DNA from 2 places in the Microbacterium sp. SCPM-O-B-15248 (M128) genome. Region 1 is predicted to be linked to the other one. Evidence: predicted binding sites of a transcription regulator. Region 1 holds the regulator's gene; the other holds the start of a gene.

Evidence for each region. The regulator LexA, encoded in region 1, represses DNA repair genes until DNA is damaged. The targets are predictions, from matches to a motif close to TCGAACANNTGTTCGA.
Region 2: AC3E6M_RS03320 (HNH endonuclease signature motif containing protein) is a predicted target of LexA. The motif match lies at 4,333-4,348, and genes of this name have one in related genera.

What each region holds. Positions count from the first base shown of each region.
Region 1 covers NZ_JBYQLI010000008.1:24,728-38,917, forward strand. Annotated here, with positions in the region: gene AC3E6M_RS13465 (histidinol-phosphate transaminase) at 1-1,025, opposite strand, end outside; gene AC3E6M_RS13470 (LysM peptidoglycan-binding domain-containing protein) at 1,050-1,397, opposite strand; gene lexA (transcriptional repressor LexA) at 1,658-2,347, shown strand; gene AC3E6M_RS13480 (hypothetical protein) at 2,524-3,513, shown strand; gene AC3E6M_RS13485 (S9 family peptidase) at 3,564-5,450, shown strand; gene hflX (GTPase HflX) at 5,527-7,044, opposite strand; gene AC3E6M_RS13495 (class I SAM-dependent methyltransferase) at 7,133-7,777, shown strand; gene dapF (diaminopimelate epimerase) at 7,838-8,692, opposite strand; gene miaA (tRNA (adenosine(37)-N6)-dimethylallyltransferase MiaA) at 8,801-9,739, opposite strand; gene miaB (tRNA (N6-isopentenyl adenosine(37)-C2)-methylthiotransferase MiaB) at 9,736-11,286, opposite strand; gene AC3E6M_RS13515 (regulatory protein RecX) at 11,468-12,250, opposite strand; gene recA (recombinase RecA) at 12,250-13,299, opposite strand; gene AC3E6M_RS13525 (DUF3046 domain-containing protein) at 13,669-13,893, opposite strand; gene AC3E6M_RS13530 (helix-turn-helix domain-containing protein) at 13,903-14,190, opposite strand, start outside.
Region 2 covers NZ_JBYQLI010000002.1:134,167-148,356, forward strand. Annotated here, with positions in the region: gene carA (glutamine-hydrolyzing carbamoyl-phosphate synthase small subunit) at 1-884, opposite strand, end outside; gene AC3E6M_RS03300 (PH-like domain-containing protein) at 881-1,381, opposite strand; gene AC3E6M_RS03305 (dihydroorotase) at 1,378-2,700, opposite strand; gene AC3E6M_RS03310 (aspartate carbamoyltransferase catalytic subunit) at 2,697-3,665, opposite strand; gene pyrR (bifunctional pyr operon transcriptional regulator/uracil phosphoribosyltransferase PyrR) at 3,662-4,192, opposite strand; gene AC3E6M_RS03320 (HNH endonuclease signature motif containing protein) at 4,458-5,954, shown strand; gene AC3E6M_RS03325 (VOC family protein) at 6,281-6,676, opposite strand; gene AC3E6M_RS03330 (Rieske 2Fe-2S domain-containing protein) at 6,680-8,257, opposite strand; gene AC3E6M_RS03335 (DEAD/DEAH box helicase) at 8,344-11,295, opposite strand; gene nusB (transcription antitermination factor NusB) at 11,411-11,821, opposite strand; gene efp (elongation factor P) at 11,824-12,384, opposite strand; gene aroQ (type II 3-dehydroquinate dehydratase) at 12,466-12,924, opposite strand; gene aroB (3-dehydroquinate synthase) at 12,921-13,997, opposite strand; gene AC3E6M_RS03360 (shikimate kinase) at 13,994-14,190, opposite strand, start outside.

The DNA.
Region 1 (14,190 bases):
ACGCGCAAGTGGTGAGCGATGCCCACGTCGCGGATGAGCACCCCGCGGTCATACAGCGCTTTCCACGTGGCCGCGGGGTCGTCGACCCCGCCGAAGAGCACGAAGTTCGTCCACGACTCGTGTGCCGTGTAGCCCAGTGCCGCCACCGTGGCCGAGATCCGGTCGCGCTGAGCGACGATCTCGTCGACCATCGACAGCATCGTGTCCGCATGCCCGAGCGCGGCCGTCGCCGCCGCCTGCGTCAGCGCGCTGAGGTGGTACGGCAGGCGGACCAGACGCAAGGCGTCGATGACCGCCGGGTCGGCGGCGAGATATCCCACCCGCGCGCCGGCGAATGCGAACGCCTTACTCATCGTGCGGGACACCACCAGGCGCGGGCGTCCGGGGAGGAGCGTCACCGCGGAGGGCTGGTCGTGCGGGGCGAACTCCTGGTACGCCTCGTCGACGATGACGATGCCGTCGGTCACGGCGTAGACCGCCTCGATCACGTCGAGACCGAGGGGCGTGCCCGTCGGGTTGTTCGGCGCACACAGGAAGACGACGTCGGGGTTCTCGCGCACGACCTGCTCGGCGGCGGAGGCCGGGCTGAGCGTGAAGTCGTGCTCGCGCTCCCCCGCGATCCATTCGGCACCGGTCGCCCGCGTCAGGATCGGATACATCGAGTAGCTGGGAGCGAAACCCATGGCCCGACGCCCTGGACCACCGAAGGCCTGGAGGATGTGCTGCAGGACCTCGTTCGACCCGTTGGCCGCCCAGATCTGCTCGCGGACGAGCCCGTGCCCCAGGTAGTCGGCGAACGCCTCGCGGAGACCGGTGAACTCACGGTCGGGATAGCGGTTGACGTCGCGCAGTGCGCGGGCGATGGCATCCAGGATGTCGTCGGCGACCTCGGAGGGAACGGGATGCGTGTTCTCGTTCACGTTGAGGGCGACAGGGAGTGCGGCTTGCGGGGCTCCGTACGGGGTCATGCCCCGCAAGTCGTCGCGAAGAGGCAGGTCATCGAGGCGCACGGTCACCTCACCCATCGTAGGCGGCGACGACGCCGGGGCTCACCTCCCGGCGACGTAGGCGGCCGGGATCGCGATGCGCTGGCCGGCCGCGACCGATGCGTCTTCGAGAGCGTTCAACCGCGTGATCTCTGCCACCACGTCGCGGGGGTCGGCACCCGGAGCGACGTCTTCGGCGATCGACCAGAGGGTTTCGCCGCTCATGACCGTGATCTCAGCGAACGCCCCCGCCGAGGCACCGCTGTCGTTCGACGCGAGCGCGGCTCCGCCGCCGACGACGGCGACGGATAGCGCGACAACGACCGGCAGAGCGGCGAGGAAAGCGAACACACGACGTCCGCGCGCGGTCAACCGCAGGCGGGTCGTGGGGGTGATGGCGATGCTGCTCATGATGTGCTCCTCGGTGGGGAGAGATTCGCACGCCACCCTCGGCCGGGAGGGTGGCTGTGCGAATCTGTATTCCGAATCTATATTCGATACTGCGGGACTGTCAAGACCAGGGCTATCGGAGACCGATCGAACGCGACACGCGGAGCGCTCCGCATCGATCGGGTCGTTCACCGGATACGGTTTCGACGAGGAGACCCCACCACGGACCTCCGACATTCGAATTTCCGCCGCTTCGACAGCGCGGTGCGAGGGGAGCACACATGACCGACGCGACGACCGCGGGCGGCCGCGAAAGACCGCAGACGCGGCGACGGAAGAGCCTCAGCGACAAGCAGCTGGCGATCCTCGAAGTCATCCAGCGCTCGATCGCGCGGCACGGGTATCCGCCGAGCATGCGCGAGATCGGCGACGCCGTGGGGCTGAAGTCGCTCTCGAGCGTCACGCATCAGCTCAACCAGCTGGAGCTGAGCGGATACCTGCGCCGCGACCCCGGAAAGACCCGCGCGATGGAGGTGCTGATCGACCTGCCCGGCACCGCCGCAGAGAACCCCGCCGACACCGCACCCGCCGTGGGCGACGCCGCCCTCGTCCCCCTGGTCGGCCGCATCGCCGCGGGCGTCCCCATCACCGCCGATCAGCAGGTCGAGGAGATCTTCCCCCTCCCCCGTCAGCTCGTCGGCAAGGGCGAGCTGTTCATGCTCAAGGTCTCGGGCGATTCCATGATCGACGCGGCCATCTGCGACGGCGACTGGGTCGTCGTCCGCACGCAAGCCACGGCCGAGAACGGTGAGATCGTCGCCGCGATGCTCGACGGCGAGGCCACGGTGAAGACGTTCCGCCGCCGCGACGGCCACACGTGGCTCCTCCCCCGCAACTCCGCCTTCGAGCCGATTCTCGGCGACGAGGCCGTCGTGCTCGGGCGCGTCGTCGCGGTGCTGCGGACGGTCTGACGCCGCCGACCGATACCGGAAGGCCGGATGCCACGCGAAGTGGCATCCGGCCTTCGTCGTTCGTCGACCCCGCCGACGGGTCGCCGCGCACGCGCCCACCGCCGGTTATGCACAGGCGCCGCAGCCGGAGCACCGGGGCCCCTACCATGACAGGACACATCGAGAGAGCGAGCGTCGTGACCTCCACCTCCCCCACCGGACAGCCGTCGCCCGAGCACTCCGTCGAGGTCCTCCCCGACATCGCCTCCGCGTCCCCACCGCCCCTCCCTCCGACCGGGCGCCGGCCCCGTACGGGCATCGTCGTGCTCTCGTGCCTGCTCGCGCTCGTCGCCGTCGCCGCTGGGCTCGGCATCCTGTGGCTGGCGATGCAGCTCGACGGCGCACGTTCGCAGATCACCGACCAGCGACAGCAGATCACCGACCAGCAGCGACAGATCGAGGAGCAACGCGAGCTGATCGACCGCAAGGAGCAGTTCGGTGCGGCCATGGCCGGCCTGTACGAGACGGTCGAGCCGCTTGTCGGGCTTCCCTTCGCGACGCTCGTCCCCTGGGCTCGCGTCGAGGAGTTCGCAGACCACGCGTGGATCCATCGGAGCAACGCCGACGCCCTGAGCAGGGACGTGGCCGAGGTCGAGGCATTCGCGACCGATCTGGCATCGCGCGCCGACGCGGCGCGTGTCCAGGGCGCGGCCAACGCGTCCGGAACGCCCTGGGAGTCGACCCTCGACTCGCTCGGTCGCGGCTGGGTGTCGATGGCCGTCGACGAGGGGGGCACGCCGTGCGGCGCCGACGCCCTGGCGTGCGTCTCGAGCACCGACCCCTTCACCGTGCGCGTCAACGGCGCGACGCGGACGGACGAGACGATGACGGACTGGATCCGCACCGGCATCGCGTACCACGAGTTCGCCCACGTCCTGCAGTTCACGAACCCCGAAGCCACCCAGAGCGCCCTCCCCGCGTTCGCCGGTGATGTCGAGACGATGGCGGACTGCTACGCGCTCACCTTCCTCGACGGGTGGTCGCTGGAGCACGAGGTCCCCATCGACGAGTTCTCGTACTGGGAGGTGAGCGTCGGCTACGGCTACACCTGCGACGACAGCCAGCGGCAGATCGTCCGAGACTGGGCCGCCGGCCTCGGCATCGTGCGGCAACCCGTCGGGGGCTGAGCCCGTGCCGCCGCGCGACCGTGTCCGCCCCCGTCCGTAGGGTGGATGCCATGCCCTCGACGCTCCCCTACGGTTCCTGGCCCTCTCCCCTCTCCCCCGAGCGCGTCGCGCAGTCGTCGCCCCGCATCGACGGGGCGCGGATCGTCGGGGACGAGATCTGGTGGGGCGAATCCGTTCCGAGCGAAGGCGGCCGCGTCGCCGTTCGCCGTCGACGCGCCGACGGCGCGGTCGAGACCGTGCTGCCGGCGCCCGCGAATGCGCGCTCCTCGGTGCACGAGTACGGCGGCGGCGCCTGGACGGCCTCCGACGACGGCGAGCTCTACTACGTCGAGAAGACCGATCAACGCGTCTACGCGCTCGCTCCCGGCGGCGAGCCACGACCCCTGACCCCGGCCTCCGCCGGCGTACGGCACGGCGGACTGTCCTGGCAGCACGGCTCGCTGCTGGCGGTACGCGAGGTCCACGGCGAGGCCCGGGTCCCGGCCCGCGCCATCGTGCGGATCCCGCTCGACGGCTCCGAGGCCGAGATCCTCGCCGAGGGCAGCGATTTCCTGGTCCACCCCGCGCTTTCGCCGGACGGGCGACGACTGGCCTGGACGGCGTGGAATCACCCCGACATGCCGTGGGATGCCACGACCGTGCGTGTCCGCGACCTCGCGACGGGTACCGTGCGCGAGCTCGCGGGCGGTGCGCGTCGCGCGCCCCTCCAGCCGGTGTGGATGGCCGACGACGAGCTGCTGTACACCGACGACCCCGACGGGCGCTGGAATCTCTTCCGGCTGCGCATCGGCGAGGACCCGCAGGCCGTGGCCCCGGCCGACGCCGACACCGGGGGTGGAGTGTGGGTGCTGGGCACGCGGTGGTTCGGGGCGACTTCGGACGGCCGCATCGTGGCGGTCCGCACCGATGGCGCCGACGAGGTCGTCGAGATCGCCCCGAGCGGCGTGCGCCCCCTCGACGTGCCCGTGTGCGCGGGTGCCTCGATCGACGACGTCCGCGGATCGCGCGCCCTCGTCTCCGGCTCCGACGCGACGGGCCTCGCCGGCCTGTGGGTGATCGACCTCGACTCGGGAGACGCCGAGCTCGTCACCGGCGGCGACCACCCGGGGATCGAATGGATGCCGGTCGCCCGTGCTCTGACGGCGGAGGGGCCGCACGGTCCGGTGCACGCGTTCGCGTACGCCCCGACCAGCCCCGACCACGTCGGCCCCGCCGACGAGCGTCCTCCCTACGTCGTCCTCGTGCACGGCGGTCCCACCTCGCACGTGGGCCCATCGCCGTCGGTGAAGACCGCGTTCTTCACCAGCCGCGGCATCGGGGTGCTCGACGTCAACTACGGCGGGTCCACCGGCTACGGTCGCGCGTATCGCGAGCGGTTGCGCGGCCAGTGGGGCGTCGTCGATGTCGACGACGTCGCCGCCGCGGCATCCGCCCTCGCCGACGCGGGTCTCGCCGACCCCGCGCGCCTCGCGATCGCGGGCGGGTCGGCGGGCGGGTGGACGGTGCTGGCCGCCGTCACGAACACCGAGGTGTTCTCGGCCGGCATCTCGCGCTATGGCGTCGGGGATGCCCGCGCGCTGGCCGAAGACACCCACGACTTCGAGGCGCGCTACCTCGACGGCCTCATCGGAGCGCTCCCCGAGGCCGAGGCGGTCTACATCGAGCGATCACCGCTGTCGCATCCCGAGCGGTTCCGGGTTCCGCTGCTGATCCTGCAGGGCACCGAAGACCGTGTCGTTCCCCCCTCGCAAGCCGAAGCCATCCGCGACGCGCTCGTCGAACACGGCGTCGCGCACGCCTACGTCCTGTACGAGGGCGAGGGCCACGGCTTCCGTCGGGCCGAGACCGTCGTGGACTCCCTGCAACGCGAGTTGGGCTTCCTCGGCGCGGTGTTCGGTTTCGAGACGCCCGGAATCCCGACGCTCGCCCTCGACTGACGCGCTCATCGGGGCATCGCGCCCGCGCAGACGACCACCGCCGAGACGTCGGCGGGGGTCTTCTGCGCGGGGGGTGTCAGCCGGAGAACGGCGCGAGTTCGGCCGCGAGTCGCGCACCGACGTGCGCGTGAAGGAACGTGCCCTGCTCACGATGCTCCTGCGCGAGGATGAGGCCGGTCTCGTGCACCGCCGAGACCAGATCGCCGCGGTCGTAGGGCACGACCGCCTGCACCTCGACCGCCGGCAGCGGCAGGGCCTCCTCGATCGCGGCGCGCAGCTCGTCGATGCCCTCGCCCGTGCGCGACGACACGAACAGCGCCGCGGGAGCGAGGCCCCGGAGCACCAGACGATCATCGGGGCCGAGGAGGTCGGCCTTGTTGAACACCACGATCTCGTGGCCGAAATCGGCGTGCACGTCGCCCATCACGTCGCGCACCGTCGACAGCTGCGCCGCCGGATCGGGATGCGACGCGTCGACGACGTGCAGGATGACGTCGGCGTCGCCCACCTCTTCCAGCGTGGAGCGGAAGGCCTCGACGAGCTGATGCGGCAGGTTCCGCACGAAGCCCACCGTGTCGGTGAAGGTGTAGACGCGCCCGTCGGTCGTCTCGGAGCGGCGGACGGTGGCATCCAGGGTCGCGAACAGGGCGTTCTCGACCAGCACACCGGCGCTGGTGAGGCGGTTGAGCAGACTCGACTTCCCGGCGTTGGTGTACCCCGCGATCGCGACCGAGGGGATCGTGTTCCGTTTGCGCTCCGCGCGCTTCGCCTCGCGGGCCGGGGCGAAGTCGCGCAGCTGCTTGCGCAGCAGCGCCATCTTCGTGCGGATCCGGCGGCGGTCGAGCTCGATCTTGGTCTCACCCGGACCGCGCGACCCCATACCCGCGCCGCCCGCGCCGACCTGTCCACCGGCCTGGCGCGACATCGAGTCACCCCACCCGCGCAGACGCGGGAGCAGGTACTCGAGCTGCGCGAGCTCGACCTGAGCCTTGCCTTCGCGGCTCTTCGCGTGCTGGCTGAAGATATCGAGGATCACGGTCGTCCGATCGATGACCTTGACCTTCACGACATCCTCCAGCGCGCGCCGCTGACTGGGGGCCAGCTCGGTGTCGGCGATCACGGTGTCAGCGCCGACCGCCGCGACGATGTCGCGCAGCTCCGCCGCCTTGCCCCGTCCGACGTACGTCGCCGGGTCCGGGTGCGGACGCCGCTGCAGCACGCCGTCGAGCACGACGGCGCCGGCGGTCTCGGCCAGCGCAGACAGCTCGCGCAGCGAGTTCTCGGCATCCGCCTGCTCGCCCTGCGGGTGCACGCCGACGAGCACGACGTTCTCGAGTCGCAACTGGCGGTACTCGACCTCGGTGACGTCCTCGAGCTCGGTGGAGAGCCCCGGAACACGGCGCAGCGCTGCGCGTTCCTCGCGATCCCACTGATCGCCGTCGGTCGATCCGCCGTACGCGGTGGCGGCGTCCTGGAGGGCCTGCGCCGCACCGAAGACCCGGACCCCTCGGTGCGCTTCGGCGCGCGAGAGCACCCGGTCGACCGGATCCACCGGCGACTCGTCGGTGCTCGGGGGTGTGGTGTGTTCGGTCATGTGTTCCTTTCGTCCGCGGTCGATGCCGCGGCATCCTCGCACTTTAGTCGCCCCCACGTCCGGGGCTCCGTTCCGCTACGCTTCCGGCATGGGCAGCGAGCACTATTTCAGCGCGTCGCCATCGAGTCCCGAGCAGTTCCGCCGCCTCCGAGTGAGCCTCGCCGGGCGTGAGCTCGAGGTGGTCACCGCGGGTGGAGTCTTCAGCCCCGACCGTCTGGATGCCGGGACATCGGTGCTGCTGGCGAACACCCCCGCCCCGCCGTCCGGCGGGAACTTCCTCGACCTGGGGAGCGGGTGGGGTCCGATCACGCTGAGCCTCGCCCTGGACGCTCCGCACGCGACCGTCTGGGCCGTCGACGTCAACGAACGCGCACTCGACCTCGTGAGGCAGAACGCGCAACTGCTCGGCCTCGACAACATCAACGCCGTGCGGCCCGAAGATGTTCCCACGGACATCTCCTTCCGCACCATCCGCTCCAACCCGCCCATCCGCGTCGGCAAGAACGAGCTGCACGGGATGCTCGAGCAGTGGATCCCCCGGCTCGAGGACCGCTCCGACGGCTGGTTCGTCGTGCAGCGCAACCTCGGCTCCGACTCCCTGCAGCGGTGGCTCTCGGCGACCTTCCCGACAGGGTTCTCGGTGCACCGCGCGGCGACCGCCCGCAGCTACCGCGTGCTGCGCGTGCGCCGTCACGGCTCCCCGCCGAGCGAACCCATCGCCGTCATCTCCTGACGCCCCCGTTCGTCCGCGAACGGGCCCGTGGCGGGCAGACGACGCGCGCCACGACGGCGTTCAGGCGAGGGCGACCTCGCCGGTGAAGACGAGGGATGCCGGGCCCGAGAGGTACACGCGGCCGTCGGCGGTGCGCACCCCCAGAGTGCCACCGCGAGTGTCGACGACCCAGGAGTCCGGCGCGGCCGAACCCGCCCAGTGCCGGACGGCGAGAGCAGCGGCGGCGACACCCGTTCCACAGCTGAGCGTCTCGCCGACACCGCGTTCGAACACCCGCATGCTGATCGCGCCGACACCCTCGTGGACGAGCGGATCGGCGGGCACCACGAACTCGACGTTCGCGCCGCGGGCCGGTGCGGGGTCGAGAACCGGCTGGTAAGCGAGCTCGAGGCCGTCGAGCTCGCTGTCCGACGACAGAGCGACGACGACGTGAGGATTGCCGACGTCGACGCCCACACCGGGGCGGGCCACCGGGAGCCCCTTGGCCCGCACGAGCACGTCGCCCGGCTCGATGCGGAACTCCCCCAGGTCGACTTCGAAGCCGCGGTCGCTGCGCGTGAGCGTCTTCACCCCGGCACGCGTGCCGATGCGCAGCCCCCCGGTGATGTCGGCGAGACCCGTGTCCGTAAGGTAGCGGGCGAACACGCGCGTGCCGTTGCCGCACATCTCCGCCTTCGATCCGTCGGCGTTGCGGTAGTCCATGAACCACTCGGCGCCGGAGGCGGCGACATCCGCCCCCTCGGCGATGGCCGCCGAGCGCACGACGCGCAGCAGCCCGTCGGCGCCGATGCCGAAGTGGCGATCGCAGAGGATCGCGACCTGGTCATCCGAGAGGTCGAGCTCGCCGTCCGGGTCGGACACGACCACGAAGTCGTTGCCGGTGCCGTGGCCCTTGGTGAACGCGAGAGTCGCCATGCGCCCAGTCTAGGCAACGGCGTCCGAGGGCCGCCCGTCGCCGTTCGGCCTCGGCGATCGCCGCGCGACCGAGCCCCTGTTCGCGGTCGCACGCCCGGATCCGTGCGGTCAGCCCTCGACCTCGGCTGCGAGGGCGTCGGCGTCGGCCGTCCGGGCATCGACCCACCGCGCGTCGGCATAGCGCCGGAACCAGGACACCTGTCGGCGGGCGTAGCGACGCGTGAGCGCCTGCGTCTGGGCGATCGCCTCGTCGCGAGTGACCTCGCCGCGCAGCTCGGCGAGAGCCTGCGCGTACCCGATCGCCCGGGCGGCGGTGGCCCCGCGCTCGAGACCGTCGCGCCGGAGCGCGGCAACCTCGTCGAGCAGCCCATCCGCCCACATGCGCTCCACTCGCGCGTCCAGCAGACCGACGAGCTGGTCGCGCTCGAAGGCGGTGCCGAGGATCGACGTCGACGGATGCCAGAAGGCCGGCGCCTCGGGAAGGGCACCGCCGTGCGTGTCCGCGCCTTGCGCGAGCACTTCGAGGGCGCGCACGACGCGGCGTCCGTTGCGCGGGTCGATGCGCTCGGCTGCGGTGGGATCCGCCGCACGGAGCCGCTCGAACAGAGCACCGGGACCGAGTCGGTCGAGCAACGCCTCGAGTTCCGCCCGCACGGACGCGTCGCGGGGTGGAAAGCGGAAATCCCAGAGGACGCCCGAGACATAGAGACCGGAGCCTCCGACGAGGATCGCGTCGGCGCCGCGCCCGTGAATCGCCGAGATCGCCTCGCGCGCCGCCACCTGGTACCACGCGACCGCGGCCTCGTCCGTCACCTCGAGCGCGTCGAAGAGGTGGTGCGGGATGCCACGCCGCTCGGCGACCGGGAGCTTGGCGGTACCGATGTCCATCCCGCGGTACAGCTGCATGGCATCCGCGTTGACGATCTCGGCGGGGCGACCGCGACGTCCGAGTGCCTCGGCGAAGTCGAGCGAGAGCCCGGTCTTCCCCGTCCCGGTCGCTCCGACGATCGCCCACAGTCGCGGTGCGGCGACCTCGTCCGCGGTCACCCGCCGATGCGCAGCGTCGGCAGGCCCAGCGAGACGGCGCGAACGGTGCCCTCGTCGGCGGTCGAGGCGGGCACGCCGCACGACTCCGCCTGCGAACGGTCCCAGGCGTCGCCGGCGCGTGTCCGGCGGATCCGCAGCGGCTCGCCCGCGGGAGCGTCCGCGAGCAGGTGGAAGGGTGCGGCGTGGGTGACCACGACCGAGACGACGTCACCGGGGCGCGGCAGCACGGACCCGTCGGGCACCTCGAAGTGCACGAGACGATTGTCTTCGGCGCGACCGGTGAGGCGGCGGGTCGCGGCATCCTTCTTGCCCTCGCCCGCGGAGACCAGCACCTCGAGCGCACGCCCGAGCTGCTTCTGGTTCTCTTCGAGCGAGATGCGCTCCTGCAGAGCCACGAGTCGTTCGTAGCGCTCTTGCACGACGGCCTTGGGCACCTGGTCCTCCATCGTGGCGGCCGGTGTGCCCTCACGGATCGAGTACTGGAAGGTGAACGCGCTGGCGAAGCGCGAGGCCTCGACGACACGCATCGTCTCGTCGAAGTCGGCATCCGTCTCGCCCGGGAAGCCCACGATGATGTCGGTTGTAATCGCCGCGTGCGGGATGCGCTCGCGGACGCGGTCCAGGATACCGAGGAAACGCTCGCTGCGGTACGACCGGCGCATCGCCTTGAGGATGCGGTCCGAACCGGACTGCAGAGGCATGTGCAGCTGCGGCATGACCGCCGGCGTCTCGGCCATCGCGGCGATGACGTCGTCGGTGAACGCCGCCGGGTGAGGGCTCGTGAAGCGGATCCGCTCCAGGCCCTCGATCTCGCCCGCCGCGCGCAGCAGCTTGCCGAACGCAAGACGGTCACCGAACTCGACCCCGTAGGAGTTGACGTTCTGGCCCAGCAGCGTGACCTCGATCGCTCCGTCGTCGACGAGCAGCCGGATCTCGTTCAGGATGTCGCCGGGACGACGGTCCTTCTCTTTGCCGCGCAGGCTCGGCACGATGCAGAAGGTGCACGTGTTGTTGCAGCCGACCGAGATGGACACCCAGCCGCTGTGCACCGAGTCGCGCTTGGTGGGCAGGGTGGACGGGAAGATCTCGAGGGACTCGAGGATCTCGAGCTCGGCCTCGCCGTTGTGGCGCGCCCGCTCCAGCATTCCGGGCAGCGACCCCATGTTGTGCGTTCCGAAGACGACATCGACCCACGGCGCCTTCTGCTGGACGGCGTCCTTGTCCATCTGGGCGAGGCACCCGCCGACGGCGATCTGCATGCCGCCGTGAGCGTCCTTGCGCGACTTCAAGTGGCCAAGCGTGCCGTACAGCTTGCCCGCGGCGTTGTCACGCACGGCACACGTGTTGATCACGACGACGTCGGCGTCGGCGCCGGCGTCGGCGCGCACGTACCCGGCGCTTTCGAGCGAGCCCGACAGGCGCTCGGAGTCGTGGACGTTCATCTGACAGCCGAACGTGCGCACCTCGTAGGTGCGGGCACGACCGTCGGCTGCGACAGCAGCGGCGGACGGCGCGATCAGCGTCGGCGTGGATACGGGGGTCGTCATGATGCGTGCCATTCTAAGCGCCGCTCGCGCCGGTGCCGGGGTCCGTGCACCCGAGCCCGTGCCGGCGTACGCCCCGAGCCCGCGTCGGAGTCCACCCCACGCCGGGCGGCGGAGGGCCGTGCGGATTCGGACGGCACGACCGTGTCATTGCCGGCGTGCGCTCCGCCGGCGCGGAGACGGCTCAGTCGTCGGGGGTGAAGCGCACACCCGAGGGGGCGGGACGAGTGAAGGGCGCACGACGCACACCGGCTTCCGCCAGTGCCTGACGCGCTGCGTCGAGCGATACCGAAGAGGAGTAGCCGCGACGGGCCAGCTGGCCCGCGAGGCGCCGCAGGCTGGCGTCGTAGTCCTTGCCGCTCACACCGCGGATCTTGGATCGCGCGAACTCCAGAGCCCGCTCGGCATCGTCGTCGGGGAGCTCGGCGACGGCGGCGTCGGCCACCTCGCGTGGGATCCCCCGCTTGCGGAGCGTCTGGACGACTGCCCGACGGCCCTGGCCACGTCGCTCGATGGCGGTCATGGCCAGTTGCTCGGCGAAGGCCTCGTCGTTCAGGTAACCGAGGTCGACGAACTTCGCCACGACCTCGTCGACGATCGCCTCATCCGCACCCTCGACCTCGCGGACGACCGCGCCCGCCTCGACCAGAGAAAGCGAGCGTCCGCGGAGCCTCCGCAGGAGCAGCGCTTCCGCCCGGTCGCGGATCTCATCCGGCGAGTCGACAGCGACGCCCGCGTCATTGATCTCGCCCGTACTGTCGCCCGGAAGCGTCCACCGTGCGCGTGCGCGACCCGCACCTGGTCGCGTCTCGCCAGACGCGCCGTCATGCGGCGGTTTCGCCTCGCGTTCCCGCGCACCGAACAGAGGGATCACGGGGGCGAGAGCGTCCTCGACCGCGCCGCCGCCCGCGCCGCGGCCCGAGAGTGTCTCGGATCCACGGCCCGGGCGGCCTGCGTCGTCGATCATCAGGCGGGGCGGCGGGCGGCCAGCTCGTCGGTGGTCGGCGCCGCCGCGGGGGCGACACCGATGCCGAGCTTGGTCTTGATCTTCGACTCGATCTCAGCCGCGACGTCGGGGTTCTTGATGAGGAACCCGCGGGCGTTCTCTTTGCCCTGGCCCAGCTGCTCGCCGTCGTAGGTGTACCAGGCACCGGACTTCTTCACGATGCCGTGCTCGACACCGAAGTCGATGAGGCTTCCCTCGCGGGAAATACCCACGCCGTAGATGATGTCGAACTCGGCCTGCTTGAAGGGCGGCGCCATCTTGTTCTTGACGACCTTCACGCGAGTGCGGTTACCGACCGCCTCGGTGCCGTCTTTCAGGGTCTCGATTCGACGGATGTCGAGACGGACCGAAGCGTAGAACTTCAACGCCTTTCCACCGGCGGTGGTCTCGGGGGACCCGAAGAACACACCGATCTTCTCGCGCAACTGGTTGATGAAGATCGCCGTCGTCTTGGTGGTGTTCAGCCCACCCGTGAGCTTGCGGAGTGCCTGCGACATCAGACGGGCCTGGAGACCGACGTGGGAGTCACCCATCTCGCCCTTGATCTCGGCCTCGGGAACGAGGGCGGCGACGGAGTCGATGACGACGAGGTCGATGGCGCCGGAACGGATCAGCATGTCGGCGATCTCGAGCGCCTGCTCACCGGTATCGGGCTGCGACACCAGAAGCGCATCGATGTCGACGCCGAGCTTCTTGGCGTACTCGGGGTCGAGCGCGTGCTCGGCGTCGATGAAGGCGGCGATACCCCCGGCGCGCTGCGCGTTGGCGATCGCATGCAGGGTGAGCGTCGTCTTACCCGACGACTCCGGACCGTAGATCTCGATGATGCGGCCGCGGGGAAGCCCGCCGATCCCCAGAGCGGCGTCGAGGGCGATGGAACCCGTCGGGATGGTCTCGATCGGGGCGCGCTCGTCGCTGCCCAGGCGCATGACCGAGCCCTTTCCGAACTGACGGTCGATCTGGGCGAGGGCCGACTCGAGGGCCTTCTCGCGTTCTGCGGGTGAGGGCATGACGTCTTCTTTCTGCTCGCGTTCCGTCGCCTATAGGCTGTCGCGTTCTCCACCGACGGTGGAGATTCCCGACAAGGCGTTCAGAGTGTCGTTCGACTTCGCCCACGTTAGGGAGGGCCTCCGACATCGGCGGAGGAAACCCGACCTTCTGGGGACGAACCCGCTCGAAACTCCGATGTGCAGGAGCCTACGCGGATATCGAACGAAGATTCGATAACACGCCGGTTCCGGCGAGTCGACTACCGAACTCGTCCCGCATCCACCCGTGCCCCGGGCGTCCAGCTGCGCCCGTCATCCGCGCAGGGGACAATGCGGGCGGGCCACGAGCCCACGGCATCCGCGGGCGCGCCGCAAGCGGGCCCGAGGGGATCAGCGTTGCCGCGGGTCGAGACGTCCGACGCCGTAGCGGCGATCCCGCGGAACGTCGGTCTCTTCGCAGAGCGCGAGCCACACCTCACGCGGATCGACGCCCGCGGCGAGGGCATCGGCACTCGTGCGCCCGCCCACGGCGGACAGCACGAGATCGGTCATCAAAGAACCGCCCCGAGGTCCGAACTCGTCGGCGACGGCACGATCGAACTCACTTCGACGCATGCAGAGACGTCAGTGCAGGGAGAGCTCGGGCTCGACCGCCGCGACCAGATCGTCGGGGACGACATCGGGGAAGGTCTGCAAACCTTCGAGGACCGACAGTCGGTCGCCGACCTCGCGCATGATCGTCGAGATGGGGACATCGAGGGCCTCGGCGACGGACGCGAGGATCTCGCTCGACGCCTCCTTCTGACCGCGTTCGACCTCGCTGAGGTACCCCAGCGCGACACTCGCGCGGCTGGCGACCTGACGAAGGGTGCGGCCCTTCTGCTGGCGGAGCTCACGCAGGACTTCGCCGAT
Region 2 (14,190 bases), on a different contig from region 1:
ACGGGCTGGTTGATGCCGCGGTGACCGAAGGGCAGCTTGTACGTACCGAAACCGAGCGCGCGGCCCAGCAGCTGGTTGCCGAAGCAGATGCCGAAGAAGGGCAGGCCGTCGTCGAGGACGGCGCGCAGGAGCTCGACGTGCTGGTCGGACGCCGAGGGGTCACCGGGACCGTTGGAGTAGAACGCGGCGACCGGCTCGATCGCGCGGATCTCCTCGATCGTGGCGGACTGCGGGAACACGTGCACGTCGAAGCCCCGCGCGGCGAGGTTGTCGATCGTGGATTGCTTGACGCCGAGGTCGAGGACGGCGAGGTTGCCGACGCGCTCCGCCGTCGCCGGGGTCACCTCGACCTCGGTCACCGAGACCTCGGCGGAGAGGTTGCGACCGGCCATGCCGGGGGCCGCGAGCACGCGGCGCAGCTGCTCCTCGGGGTCGAGGCCGGCGGCCTCGCCCGAGAACACGCCGCCGCGCATGCTGCCCGACGAGCGGATCCGGCGCGTGACGGCGCGGGTGTCGAGTCCCGAGATGCCGACGATGCCGTCTTCGACGAGCGCGTCGTCGAGCGAACGGTCGGCGCGCCAGTTCGACACGACGCGCGAAGGGTCGCGCACGACGTAACCGGCGACCCAGATGCGGCGGGACTCGGGGTCTTCGGCGTTGACACCGGTGTTGCCGATGTGCGGGGCCGTCTGCAGCACGATCTGGCCGGCGTAGGACGGGTCGGTGAGGGTCTCCTGGTAGCCGGTCATGCCGGTGGCGAAGACGACCTCGCCGAAGGTCTCACCGCGGGCGCCGTACGCGCGGCCGGGGTAGCGGGTGCCGTCTTCCAGCACCAGGACGGCGGGCTCGCGCGAGATGCGCGGAGGGGAGATCAGGGCGGTCATGCGTCGCTTCCTGTCGTCGTGAGGGGACGGATGGCGTCGGCGAGGGATCGGGCCGAGGCATCCTGGGGTCGGAGGTAGGTGTCGACGATCGTGTCGTCGTCGATGCGCCAGCTGACGCGCGTCAGGCCGTCGCGCTCGACCACGCGGTCGATGGCGACCGTGGCGAGAGCTGCGTCGACGAGGCGGTCGCGGGTGAGCGCGATGCGGGGCTGGCCCGGCAGGTCGAGGGCGATCCCGGCCGAAGTGACCGTGACGTCCACGCGGGAGCGGAAGCCGAGGCCGCGGATGGCCAGACGCTCCAGGGGCTCGCCGTGACGGGTGGTCGCGACGTACAGGCCCGGGAACACGCCCGTCTCCACGGCACCCTCGGGAAGCTCTCCCACCGGTGCGGTGTAGCGCGCATCGCGCCGCGTTCGTCGCATCCATGCCCACGCGAGGAGCGCCAGCAGCACGACGGCGACGCCGGCCATGACCAGCAGCGCGCCTTCGCGGGTCACGCGAGCACCCCGGGTGCCGGCAGCACCGCGCCGTCGATGACGGTCGGGATGCCGGCGCGCACGGTCCAGCGCACCTCGCCGGGGAGCTCTCGGCCGAGGTACGGCGAGTTCTTGCTGCGGCCGCGCAGGTCGCCGAGGCCGAACTCGCGCGACGGGCGCGGGTCGTACAGCGTGAAGCTCGCGGGCTGCCCCTCGGTCAGCGGGGTGCCGTGCCCGTCGAGGCGGCCGATGCGGGCGGGAGTCCGCGACATCACCCGGGCGACATCGGCCCAGTCGAGCAGACCGGTCTCGACCATCGCGGAGTGCACGACGCGCAGGGCGCTCTCGAGCCCCACCATGCCGTTGGCGGCCGCGGCCCACTCGCAGGACTTCGCCTCGGCGGGGTGCGGGGCGTGGTCGGTCGCGACGATGTCGATCGTGCCGTCGGCCAGACCCTCGCGGACGGCGAGGACGTCCTCTTCGCGGCGCAGCGGCGGGTTCACCTTGAAGCGGGCGTCGTAGTCGCGCACGAGCTCGTCGGTCAGCAGCAAGTGGTGCGGGGTCACCTCGGCGGTGACGTTCACGCCGCGCTTCTTGGCCCAACGGATGATGTCGACCGATCCGGCGGTGGAGAGGTGGCACACGTGCAGTCGCGAGCCCACGTGCTCGGCCAGCAGCACGTCGCGCGCGATGATCGACTCCTCGGCGACGGCGGGCCAACCGGCCAGACCCAGCTCGGCCGAGACCGCGCCCTCGTTCATCTGGGCGCCCTCGGTCAGACGCGGGTCCTGCGCGTGCTGCGCGATGACGCCGTCGAACGCCTTCACGTACTCCAGCGCGCGACGCATGATGAGGGGGTCGAAGACGCAGAAGCCGTCGTCGCTGAAGACCCGCACGCGGGCGCGCGAGTCGGCCATCGCGCCGAGCTCGGCGAGACGCTCGCCCTTCTGGCCCACCGTGACGGCGCCGATCGGCTGCACGTGCACGTAGCCCGCGGCTTCGCCGAGGGCCAGCTCCTGCTCGACGACGCCGGCGGTGTCGGCGACGGGCGAGGTGTTCGGCATCGCGAACACGGTGGTGAAGCCGCCCGCGGCGGCCGCTCGCGACCCCGTCTCGACGGTCTCGGACGCCTCGTAGCCGGGTTCGCGCAAGTGCACGTGGAGGTCGACCAGGCCCGGCAGCGCGATGAGACCCTCGGCGTCGACGACGGTCGCGCCCTGGTGCGAGAGACCGGTGCCGGTCTCGGCGATGACGCCGTCGCGGACGAGGAGGTCGGTGGCATCCGCGCCTTCGATCCGCGCGCCGCGCACCAGCAGGGTGTGGGGGGTGGCGTGGCTCATCGCGGGTCCTCTTTCTCGGTGTCGGGCCGTTCGCCCGCAAGCAGCAGGTAGAGCACGGCCATGCGCACGGAGACGCCGTTCGCCACCTGCTCGAGAACCGTCGAGCGCGGCGAGTCGGCGGCTTCGGCGGAGATCTCCAGGCCGCGGTTCATCGGGCCAGGGTGCAGAACGATGCTACCGCCCGGCAGAGCCCCCAGGCGCCGCGCGTCGAGGCCGTAGCGCCGTGAATACTCCCGTTCAGTGGGGAAATATGCCGCATTCATGCGCTCGAGCTGGATGCGGAGCATCATCAGCGCGTCGGGTCCCGCGGCGATCGCACGGTCGAGGTCGTAATCGACCTCGACGGGCCACCCGCTCACGTCCTGCGGCACGAGGGTCGGCGGCGCCACGAGCGTGACGTGGGCGCCGAGGGTGTGCAGGAGCCACACGTTCGATCGGGCGACGCGCGAGTGGAGGATGTCGCCGACGATCGTGACCCGGATGCCGTCGAGCCCGCGGCCGCGGCTGTCGTCTCCGAACAGGCGCTTGCGGATCGTGAACGCGTCCAGCAGCGCCTGCGTCGGGTGGGCGTGCGTGCCGTCGCCGGCGTTGACGACACCGGCGGTGATCCAGCCGCTCGTGGCGAGGGTGCGCGGGGCACCGGACGCGCCGTGGCGGATGACCACGGCATCCGCTCCCATCGCCTGCAGCGTCTGGGCGGTGTCCTGCAGCGACTCGCCCTTGGAGACGCTCGAGCCTTTGGCGGAGAAGTTGATGACATCGGCGCTGAGACGCTTGGCGGCGGCCTCGAACGAGATGCGGGTGCGCGTGGAGTCCTCGAAGAAGAGGTTCACGACGGTCTTGCCGCGCAGCGTCGGGAGCTTCTTGACCTCACGGCGCTGCGTGTCGGCCATGTCCTCGGCGACGTCGAGGATCTCGAGCGCCTCGGCGCGGGTGAGGTCGCGGGTGTCGAGCAGGTGCCTCATGATTCGATCGTCACCTCCTCGATGCCGTCGATCTCGGCGAGGCGCACGTTCACGCGCTCGTCGCGGGCGCTGGGCAGGTTCTTGCCGACGAAATCGGGCCGGATCGGCAGCTCGCGGTGACCGCGGTCGATGAGGGTCGCCAGTCGCACGGCGGCGGGTCGCCCGATGTCTTGCAGGGCGTCGAGGGCGGCGCGGATGCTCCGTCCCGAGAACAGCACGTCGTCGACGAGCACGACGACCTTGCCGTCGATGCCACCCGCCGGGATGCGCGTCGCCTGCGGGGCACGCGTGGGGTTGCGGTGCAGGTCGTCGCGGTACATCGTGACGTCGAGGGCTCCGACCGGCACCGAAGTTCCGCCGAACTCGCTGATCAGCGGCGCGATCCGATCGGCGAGGGTGACGCCGCGGGTCGGGATGCCGAGGAGGACGAGTCCTTCCGGTCCCTTGTTGGACTCCAGGATCTCGTGCGAGATGCGCGTCAAAGCGCGGGCGATGTCGGCATCGTGCATGACGGTGCGCGTACTCATCCGCTGCTCCCTTCTCCGCCTCACGGGACGGGGTTAAAGGTTGCCGTGGTTCTGGGTCGAGTCTAGCGGGTGGCTGCGGGTGAATCCTGATCGGTGTCGGGTGGTGTCGCTCCCCGAGGCCGGTGGCGGTCGAGTTTCATTCGTACATTTGTTCTATGGAAATGCGTGCGCTGACGGATCGCCTCCTGGGGGGAGCGAGCGCATCGTCGCGCTGGTCGCGGGGCGAGAGCTCGCTGCTCTCGATGATGGCCAGGTCATGCGGGTCATGAGCGAGATCACCTCTGCGCGGAATGCGCTCGACGTACTGGCGGCGTGTGCGGCGCGTGTCATCGACGCGCGGTCTTCCCGAGAGCTGGGCGTCGCGGGCTTGGCGCAACGCCAGGGGCACCGCACGGCGACGGAGCTGCTCCAATCGCTGACCGGGCGGAGCAGGAGCGAGGTCTCGCGGTCGGTGAAGACAGGGGGCGATCTGCTCGGTGCCACGACTGTCCTCCCGGGCGACCGCGAGGACGGGTCCCGTGGGGCGGCGTCGAGTGGGGTGCCCGAGAACGTCGGCGGGTGCGCGGAGTGGCTCGAGCTGTTGAGCGATGCGCTCCGTGACGGCGCCGTCAGCCAGGCGCAGTTCCAGGCGATCCGCGTGGGCCTGGGTGAGCCGCCGGTCGAGAGATATCCCGACCTCGATGCGGGCTTCCTGCCGCGCGCGTGGGCGACGGCCGTCGAGAGGCTGATCGATGAGGCGCCGCATCTGCCGGTCGAGGAGCTTCGCGCTTCCGCACGGATTGCGCGGGACCGGCTCGACCCCGTCGGCGTGACACTGCGGTTCGAGGAGCGCTTCGCCGCGCGGTCGTATCGCTCGTGGGTCGACGAGCACGGGCAGCGACACGGACGCTTCGTTTTCGACGATGATGCGGCGGCGTGGGTGGATGCCATTCTGCAGGCCGCGTTGCGTCCGCGGCGGGGGCCCCGGTTCGTCGAGGCGGATGCCGGGAATGCCCCGGGGCTGCGTGACGCCGAGGGGGTGCGTGACGCCGAGGGGCTCCGCGATACCGAGGGTGTCCGTGACGCCCGTGGCGTCGCCGGGTTCCATCCCGCCCGGGACGCCGCCGATGAGCGGTCGGGTGAGCAGATCGCTTACGACACGCTGATCGCGGTGATGCGCACGGGAGCCGCGGCCGACCCGGCGCAGGCGTTCGGCGACCGTCAGCCGGGGGTGCGGATCGTCGTCGAAGGAGCGGCATTCACGGGGCCCGGGGCGGCGGAGAAGGAGCGCGCGCGGACCGAGGTCGCGATCCGCGCCGTCGGGCACCTCGAGGATGTTGGAGAAGCCCTGCCCGCCGGGGTCGTCGAGAGCTACCTCTGCGATGCGGGTGGGGTTCCTGTCTCCCTCGACGACGCAGGACGACCGCTCGATGTCGGTCGACACCAGCGGCTGTTCACGCGGGCGCAGCGGATCGCGATCGCCGTGCGCGACGGCGGCTGCGTCGGGATCGGATGCCGTGCCCCCATCTCCCAGTGCGAGATGCACCACATCGACCACTGGGCCCAGGATCGCGGCCGCACCGACGTCGACGACGGCGTTCCTCTCCGCCGGAACCACCATCTGGGTCTGCACAACCGCGGGGAGAAGATCGTGCGCGAGCGAGACCCGGTGACCGGTCAGGACACGTACTGGTTGCATGCTCCGCCCGACCCGAGAACGGGCGAGGTGCGCCCGCCCTATCGGTTGAGATCGAGGTCACCGCGCCGCTTCGACGCGGCGTGACCGGGCACCCCTCGATGAACATTGCTTCCGCCATCGCGCTGAGCAGGTCGTGACGCGTGAGGAAGAGCCAACCGCGCTCGCCGCACCCGCTACGCCCTCGTGGCCGTGACGCCCATCGCACTCGTTGCGGTCGGGTGGCATCCGTCGTTGCCGGGTGGCACTCGTTGCGGTCGGGTGGCATCCGTCGCTGCCGTGCGGCATCCGTCGCACTCGTTGCTGTCGTGTGGCATCCGTCGTTGCCGTGTGGCATCCGTCGTTTTCGCGTCGTCGAGGCTCACGGCGACCGCAACGGTCCCGCTCGGAGCCAAGTGACCCGCGTCGGTCGGTCACTCCTCTTCGGCGACGATCTCGGCCTTGAAGCCCGCGGAGTCTTCCAGCCACCCGGCGTAGTGCTCCGGGCCGCCGGCGAACGGATACCGCTCCTGGTACAGGGTGCGCCACCCGTGCGCGGGCGCGGCCTCCATCACGGCATCCACCCGCGAACGAGAGCCGCCGAGGAACGCGAGATGGTTCACCCCCGGCGCTCGCCGGTTATGGACGGGCCCGGACAGGTTCGGCGAGGTGGTCAGCGTCAGGTAGGCGCCGTCGCCGGCGCTCCATGACTCCCCCTCCGGCCACGCGCCGCAACGCTCGAACTCGACCGCCGACAGGAGCCAGCCCCACTCCGCGCGTGCCTGCCCGAGGTCGGCGACCCAGATCTCGACGTGATGGAGGCCCGCCACGGGTCAGCGGGCGGTGGCCTCGGCCGGCTCGGAGGCGGCGCGCTCCCCGCTCGGCGTCGAACGGATCGGGTGACCGGTCGTCGTGAGGCACCGACCCGAGGCCAGATCCCACTTCCAGTCATGCAGCGAGCACGTCAGCACGCCGTCCTCGATCTTGCCGGTCTTGGTCAGGTCGGCGCGCAGGTGCGGGCAGCGACGCTGCACGGTCCAGCCGTCGATCTCGGCATCCTCGGTCTGGTCGGACTGCTCGGCGTACCAGTTCTCGACGTACTCGATGCGGTCGCGCGACAGGCACTTCAGGAACGTCGTGAGGAACTCGTTGAACTTGCCCGAACGGCCCACCTCGAACTGCATCGACAGGAAGATCGAGTTCGACCAGTCGATCTCGTGGTCGCGGATGTTCGTCGACACCAGATCGGCGGGGATCGTGTACCAGTAGATGCACTCCTCGCCCGCGTACTCGCGCACCTTCGCCTTGGGGAAGTCGACGACCATGTCGAGTTCGCCGATACGGAAGCGCACCATTCCGCCCACGCCGTTGCGGATCGTGCGGCCGCGGCGGAGCAGCGGCTCCCACCACTCCTTCAAGGCTGCGAGCATCTCGGCCGGCGGGATGATCTCGGCACGGGATGCCTCTTCCGCGGCGATCTCGCTCTGACGGCTGTCGCGCTGCTCGGCGAGGTACGCCCACTTGTCGCCGAAGATGCGGTCGATCTCGGCATCCGTGAAGAGGGTCTGCGTGACCGTGACGTCGGACCCGTGCACCTCGACCTCCGTGCCGGGGAGGAACAGGTGACCCTGCTGATCGGGGCGCAGGTCCTTCATGTGCGCGAGGAATTCGCGCTGGTCGGTGAAGATCGAGTCGTTCTCGAGGCCCGTGCCGTTGTAGCGGAACAGCGCCTCGCGGAGGAACATCGGCGGCCCCGCCATGGGGAACACGTGCGGCGCGTTGACCTTCTCGATGTAGTACATTGCGCGCTTGTTCTGCGCGTCGCGCTTGAGCTGCGCGAAGTTCTGCTTGGCGTCCTGGGGAAGGTCATAGACCATGGGCCACCAGATCGCCCCCGAGACCTGCGTGAAGTACGCGTCGGGGGTGCCGAAGTCGATCAGCTTCTCGAGGTCGAGCGGGTGCGAATCGTTCTGGTTGAGGATCGAGGCAGTGCCGTCGTCGAGAGAGAGCGAGGAGTCGCCGATGGGGCCGTCGGAGGGTGCGCGCAGCGGTGTCACCATGATCTTCAGGTCGCCGTACTGGATGGGCACCCCCGCCTCGGTGCGGACGAGGTTGGTGTAGCCCAGCGCGATGAGGTCCTGCTCGAGGTCGTCGGTGGGGTACTCGGGCAGGAGGACCTTGATGTCCTTCGACACATACCGCTCCAGCATCGCCGGGTCGAAGTGGTCGCGGTGGCGGTGCGAGATGTACAGGAAGTCCGCCGCGCCGAACCGCTCCCAGTCCAGCGCACGGTTGTCGGGGAACGGGAACCACGAGCCGAAGAAGCTCGGTCCGATGACGGGGTCGCAGAGGATGCTGCCGCCTGCCGTCTCGATGAACATTCCCGCGTGGCCGAGGCCGGTGATCTTCATGTCGCTCCTGTCCGTGAGAACCCGTCGAGTCTACGCGGGCGATGGCTGTGCGAGAGGTGGGCGCGGTGGCCGCATCCCGACCCGCGTCAGTCCCCGAGGATCCCCCGGATGTCGTCGGCATCCAGGCTTCGGGCGAACGCGTCGTCGTCGTCGAGCACGGCGCGGGAGAGGGCGGCCTTGCGCTGCTGCAGCTCGAGGACCTTCTCTTCGACCGTGCCCGCCGCAATGAGCCGGTAGACGAACACGCTGCGGGTCTGACCGATGCGGTGGGTGCGGTCGATCGCCTGGGTCTCGGCGGCGGGGTTCCACCACGGGTCGAGCAGGAAGACGTACTCCGCCTCGACGAGGGTGAGGCCGAAGCCGCCCGCCTTGAGGCTGATGAGGAAAACCGGGGCATCACCCTCGCGGAACCGGTCGATCACCTCTCCGCGTCGGGCGGTCGAACCGTCGAGGTGCGCGAACGTCAGGCCCGCGGCATCCAAGCGCTCGGCGGCCAGGTCGAGGAACGACGTGAACTGGCTGAACACGAGCGCTCGGTGACCTTCGGATGCCACCTCGACGAGGCGTTCGAGCAGGACGTCGAGCTTCGCCGAACCGAGGTGCGCGTCGCGCTCGTCGATCAGGGCGGGGGCGAGGGCCAGCATGCGTAAGAGCGTGATCGAGCGGAAGACGATGAAGCGTTGCCGGTCGAGGTCGTCGAGCAGCCCGAGGATCTTCTGCCGCTCGCGCTGCAGGACGCGGTCGTAGAGCTCGCGGTGCGCGGGTCCCAGGGGCACCGCGATCGTCTGCTCCTGCTTGGGCGGGAGGTCGGCGGCCACGACGTCCTTCGTCCGCCGCAGCAGGAACGGGCGCACGCGCGACCGCAACCGAGCGAGACTTCCCCGGCGATGGGCGTCGGCCGCCGCGGCGGAGAGTTCGGTCGGTGAGTCGCCCGGCAGCTGCTCGATCGCCCGGACGTACTCTTCGCGGAAACGCCGGGCCGAGGGGTACAGACCGGGCGCGGTCAGCGCCAGCAGCGCCCACAGGTCGTCCAGGCCGTTCTCGATCGGAGTGCCGGTGACCGCGAAGACCGAGTCCGCCCGCAGCGCGGCGACCGCGCGATGGATGCGGGTCGCGGGGTTCTTCACGAACTGCGCCTCGTCGAGGATCACCCCGGCCCAGTCGGGCTCGGCGAATTCGGCGTCGTCGGTGCGGACCACGCCGTAGGGAGCCACGACGATGTCGGCGCCGTCGGACAGCTGCGCGATCGTGCGCGTGCGACGCACCGCGGTCGCCTCGACGGTGACGACCACCAGCTCGGGCGCGAACCGCGCGGCTTCGGCTCTCCACGTCGGCAGCACGGACGTCGGGGCGATGACGAGCCAGGGCCGCTGCTCTCCCGCGGCCCGAGCATGGGCGATGAGCGCGAGCACCTGCACGGTCTTGCCGAGCCCCATGTCGTCGGCCAGGATGCCGCCCAGCCGGTGCGCGTGCAAGAGTGCGAGCCACGAGAGCCCGGCCCGCTGGTACGGCCGCAGCTCGGCGCGGAAGCCCGCCGGGGTCGCGATCTCGGGCATCTCGGACACATCGCGCAGCGCCCGCGCGAGAGAGCGCCACTCGCCCGCGGCCTCGGATTCGTCGGCGAGGTCTTCGAAATCGCTCCACAGTGCGAGGTGGCGGCGCGGGATCCGCGGGCCGGCGTCCCATTCGTCGAGCTCCGCGGCCTCTTCGAGCAGGTCGCGCAGACGCTGGAGCGCGGGGTGCGCGAGCGAGAACCAGGCCCCGTCGGACAGCTTGATGCGCGTCCGGCCGCGCGAGAGCGCCGTGAAGAGCGTGCCGAACGGGATCGTGCGCCCGTCGATGACGACGACGATGCCGAGGTCGAACCAGTCGCGATCGGGCGACGGGACGGCGGTGATGGACAGCGACGGGTCGCCCCGCAGCTCACGGAACGCCGGAACGGTCCCGCGCGTGACCACGCGCACATCGGCGAGCAGGTCGAGCGCGGGGAGCAGTCGCGTCGAGAACAGCGCGGCGTCGGCGTCGCGCAGCGTCGCGCGGGCGCGCGCCGGCAGGTCGGCGTTCTCGGCCCACGCCGCTTCGAACCGCCCGGCGATCTGCGCCTCGACCCGGGGATCGCGCTCGTCGTCCAGGACGGGAGTCCCGTACGCGGCGCGGATCGGCCCCGGGTACAGCCAGTCGAGGGCGTAGTCGAGCGCGTCGTCGTCGCGGTACGTCACCATCACCTCGAGGGTGGGCCGCGGTGGAGGGGGCGCCGGAACCCCGGCGCCGATCGCCAACGGCACCCGACGGGCCAGCCGCGGATACGCCTCGGCGAGGAACTCCCCCGTCTCCTCGGCGGGCACCTCGACGGGCCCCGTCGTCAGCAGCGCGGGAAGCGGTGCCGGCAGCGCGACCGGTGCGAGCGCGAGCGGGATCGGGTCGCGGTCGATCTCGAACGCGAAGACGCCGAATCCGCCCACGGGCCGCACGTGCGCGGCATCCGTCGTCTGCCCGTCGATCTCGACCACGGATGAGAGCCGCAGCCCGCCGTCGCCGCTGGAGTCGACCGCGACGCGCGCCGTCGCCGCATCGGCCAGCCGCACCGTCTGCTGCGGGTGCATCGCCACGAGCGGGATGCCGAGCCCTGCGGCCGCGCGCAGGTGCGGCCACAGCAGGGGCGAGGCGATGGTGTCGAGCGCAACGGTGTCGCTCGCGGCGACGAAGGGCCCCGTGGTGCGCATGGCTTGCGCGAGCGCGTGCAACTCGGCGAACCAGCCCACGTGCGCCGGGTCGAAGCGGCCGCCGGATCGGCGCACCACGTCCCACGTGGCATCCGCCCGGATCCAGGTCTCGCGCGCTCCCCGGACGAGCGGCCGGGCGACGAGCTGCAGGTCGTCCTGCCGGCGGGCGAGCATGCGGGGCGTCACCGGATCGACCGACCGCGCTTGCCAGTGGGACGGGTCGTACGGGGCGCGCTGGCGCAGCTCGATCCCGAGGGCCAGCGCGTCGAACCCGGGCTGCTCGCCGCTGGGGAGCAGGCCGCGCCACGACGTCATGAAGAGATCCTCGCGCAGGCCACCGACATCGCGGCCGGCGGAGCGACCGGTCGGAGACGCCGTGACGCGGCCGCCGACGAGAAGTCGGGGCCGCGTCGGGTCACGCCGGAGGTGGTCAGGACGAGCGGGCGATCCGGGCGAGGACGCCGTGCACGAACGAGCCGGAGTCGTCGGTCGAGAACTCCTTCGCCAGTTCGACGGCCTCGTCGATCGCGACCGCCGTGGGCACCTCGTCGTTGTAGAGGATCTCCCACGTGCCGATGCGCAGCAGGGCGCGGTCGACGGCGGGCATGCGCTGCAGCGACCAGTCCTTGGCGAACGTGGTGATCTGCTCGTCGATCGCGTCGCGGTTGTCGATCACGCCGTCGACGATGTCGCGGGCGTACAGCCACGACACCTGACGGTCGGGCTCGCTGGCGGCACGCTTCGCTTCGACGGCGAGCATGACGGGCAGCTCTTCGCCACGGACGTCGGCTTGGAAGAGGATGTCGAGGGCGCGCTTGCGCGCCTTGGTACGGGCGCTCAAGGTCAGCTGATGCGGCCGAGGTACTCGCCGGTGCGAGTGTCGACCTTGATCTTGGTGCCGGTCTCGAGGAACAGGGGAACCTGCATCTCGTAGCCGGTCTCGACGGTGGCGGGCTTGGTGCCGGCCGACGAGCGGTCGCCCTGCAGGCCCGGCTCGGTGTAGGTGACCTCGAGGATCACGGACGGCGGCAGCTCGATGTAGAGCGGGTTGCCGTTGTTGAGCGCGATCTGCACCTGCTGGTTCTCGAGCAGGAAGTTCGCGGCGTCGCCCACCGTCACCGCGCCCACGGTGATCTGGTCGTAGTCGGCGACGTCCATGAAGACGAAGCCCTCGCCGTCGTTGTAGAGGTAGGTGAAGTCACGACGGTCGACGTTCTCGATGTCGACCTTCGCGCCGGCGTTGAACGTGCGGTCGACGACCTTGCCGGACATGACGTTCTTCAGCTTCGTGCGGACGAACGCGCCGCCCTTTCCGGGCTTGACGTGCTGGAACTCCACGACGCTCCAGAGCTGACCGTCGATGTTCAGGACGACGCCGTTCTTGATGTCTGCAGTGGATGCCATGAGGTTCGATATTCCGTTTCGTGAGTCGGTGGGGGCGTCGCGTCGGCGCTCGCCCAGCGATCGAGTCTACGCGATGGGTGCTCAGCCGTCCGCGCGGCCGCTGATGACCTCGACGAGGAGGTCGACGGCGCGCGCGTACCCGGGGACGCCCTCGCCGATGACGTGCACGGCGGCGACGTCCTCGATGTACGAGAAGTGCCGGAAGCTCTCACGTTCCTTGATGTTCGAGATGTGCACCTCGGCCACGGGGAGGTCGACGGATGCCAGCGCGTCGCGGAGTGCGACGGAGGTGTGCGTGTAGCCGCCGGCGTTGATCACGATGCCGGCGCAGTCGAGCCGTGCGGCGTGGATCGCGTCGATGAGGTCGCCCTCGTGGTTGCTCTGGACGGCGCGGACCTCCAGGCCGTGGCGGGCCGCCGCGTCGGCCGTGACCCGCTCGACGTCGGCGAGCGTGTCGCGTCCGTAGATCTCGGGCTGGCGCGTGCCGAGCAGGTTGAGGTTCGGCCCGTTGACGAGCAGCAGGCGGCGGGGCGTGCTCACGCGCCGACCTCCTGGTAGGCCGCGAACAGCAGGGACTCGTCGGGCGCCTGCAACACCGTCGGGCGGGCGAGGTCGTCGAGCACGATGAAGCGCAGCATGCTGCCGCGACTCTTCTTGTCGCGCTGCATCGTCGCCTTCAGCGTCTGGAAGGCTCCGGCGCGGTAGGTCGTCGGCAGTCCGAGCGACTCGAGCACCGTGCGGTGACGCTGCGCGACGTCGTCGGACAGGCGCCCGGCCAGGCGCGACAGCTCCGCGGCGAAGACCATGCCGACCGAGATCGCCGCGCCGTGGCGCCAGCGGTAGCGCTCGGCGTGCTCGATCGCGTGGCCCAGGGTGTGGCCGTAGTTCAGCACCTCGCGAAGGCCCGCCTCGCGCAGGTCCTCGCCCACGACTCGGGCCTTCATATCGATCGCGAGCTCGATGCACCGGCGGAACGCCTCGCCGCGCGGGTCGACGATGTTCTCGGGGTCGGCCTCGATGAGGTCGAGGATCTCCGGATGCCAGATGAACCCGGCCTTGACCACCTCGGCGAAGCCGGCGGTCGCTTCGTTCTTCGACAGCGTGTCGAGCAGGTCGAGGTCGCACACCACCGCGACCGGCGGCCAGAACGCCCCGACGAGGTTCTTGCCCTCGGCGGTGTTGATACCGGTCTTGCCGCCCACGGCGGCATCCACCATCCCGAGAACCGTGGTCGGCACCTGGACGAGCGCGACGCCGCGGAGCCACGTCGCCGCGACGAACCCGGCGAGATCGGTGACCGCTCCCCCGCCGAAGCCGATCACGGCATCCGTTCGGGTGAAGTCGGCTTGACCCATGACCTGCCAGCAGAACGCGGCGACTTCGACGCGCTTGCCCTGCTCGGCATCCGGGATCTCGGCCAGCAGCACCTGCCGATCGCCGACGAGCTGCGCGCGGAGGGACTCGGCCTGCGCCGCCAGGGTCGGCGGATGCACGATGAGCACCTTCTGCGCGTTCGCGGGCAGCTTCTCGCTCAGGGAGGCCAGCACCCCGCGCCCGATCGTGATGTCGTAGCCCGGCTCGCCGGCGACGGAGATGGTGGTGGTGTCGGTCATGGGGTCTCCTGGGTCGGGACGCTCTGCGCCCACGCCACGATGTCGTCGACGACGCGGGCCAGGGGGCCCGAAGACGTGTCGAAGGCGATGTGCGCGGTGGATTCGTACACGGGTCGGCGTTCCTCGTATATGCGGAGCCAGCGCTCGACGGGGTCTTCGGCGTCGAGGAGCGGGCGATCGTCTCCGTGGATGC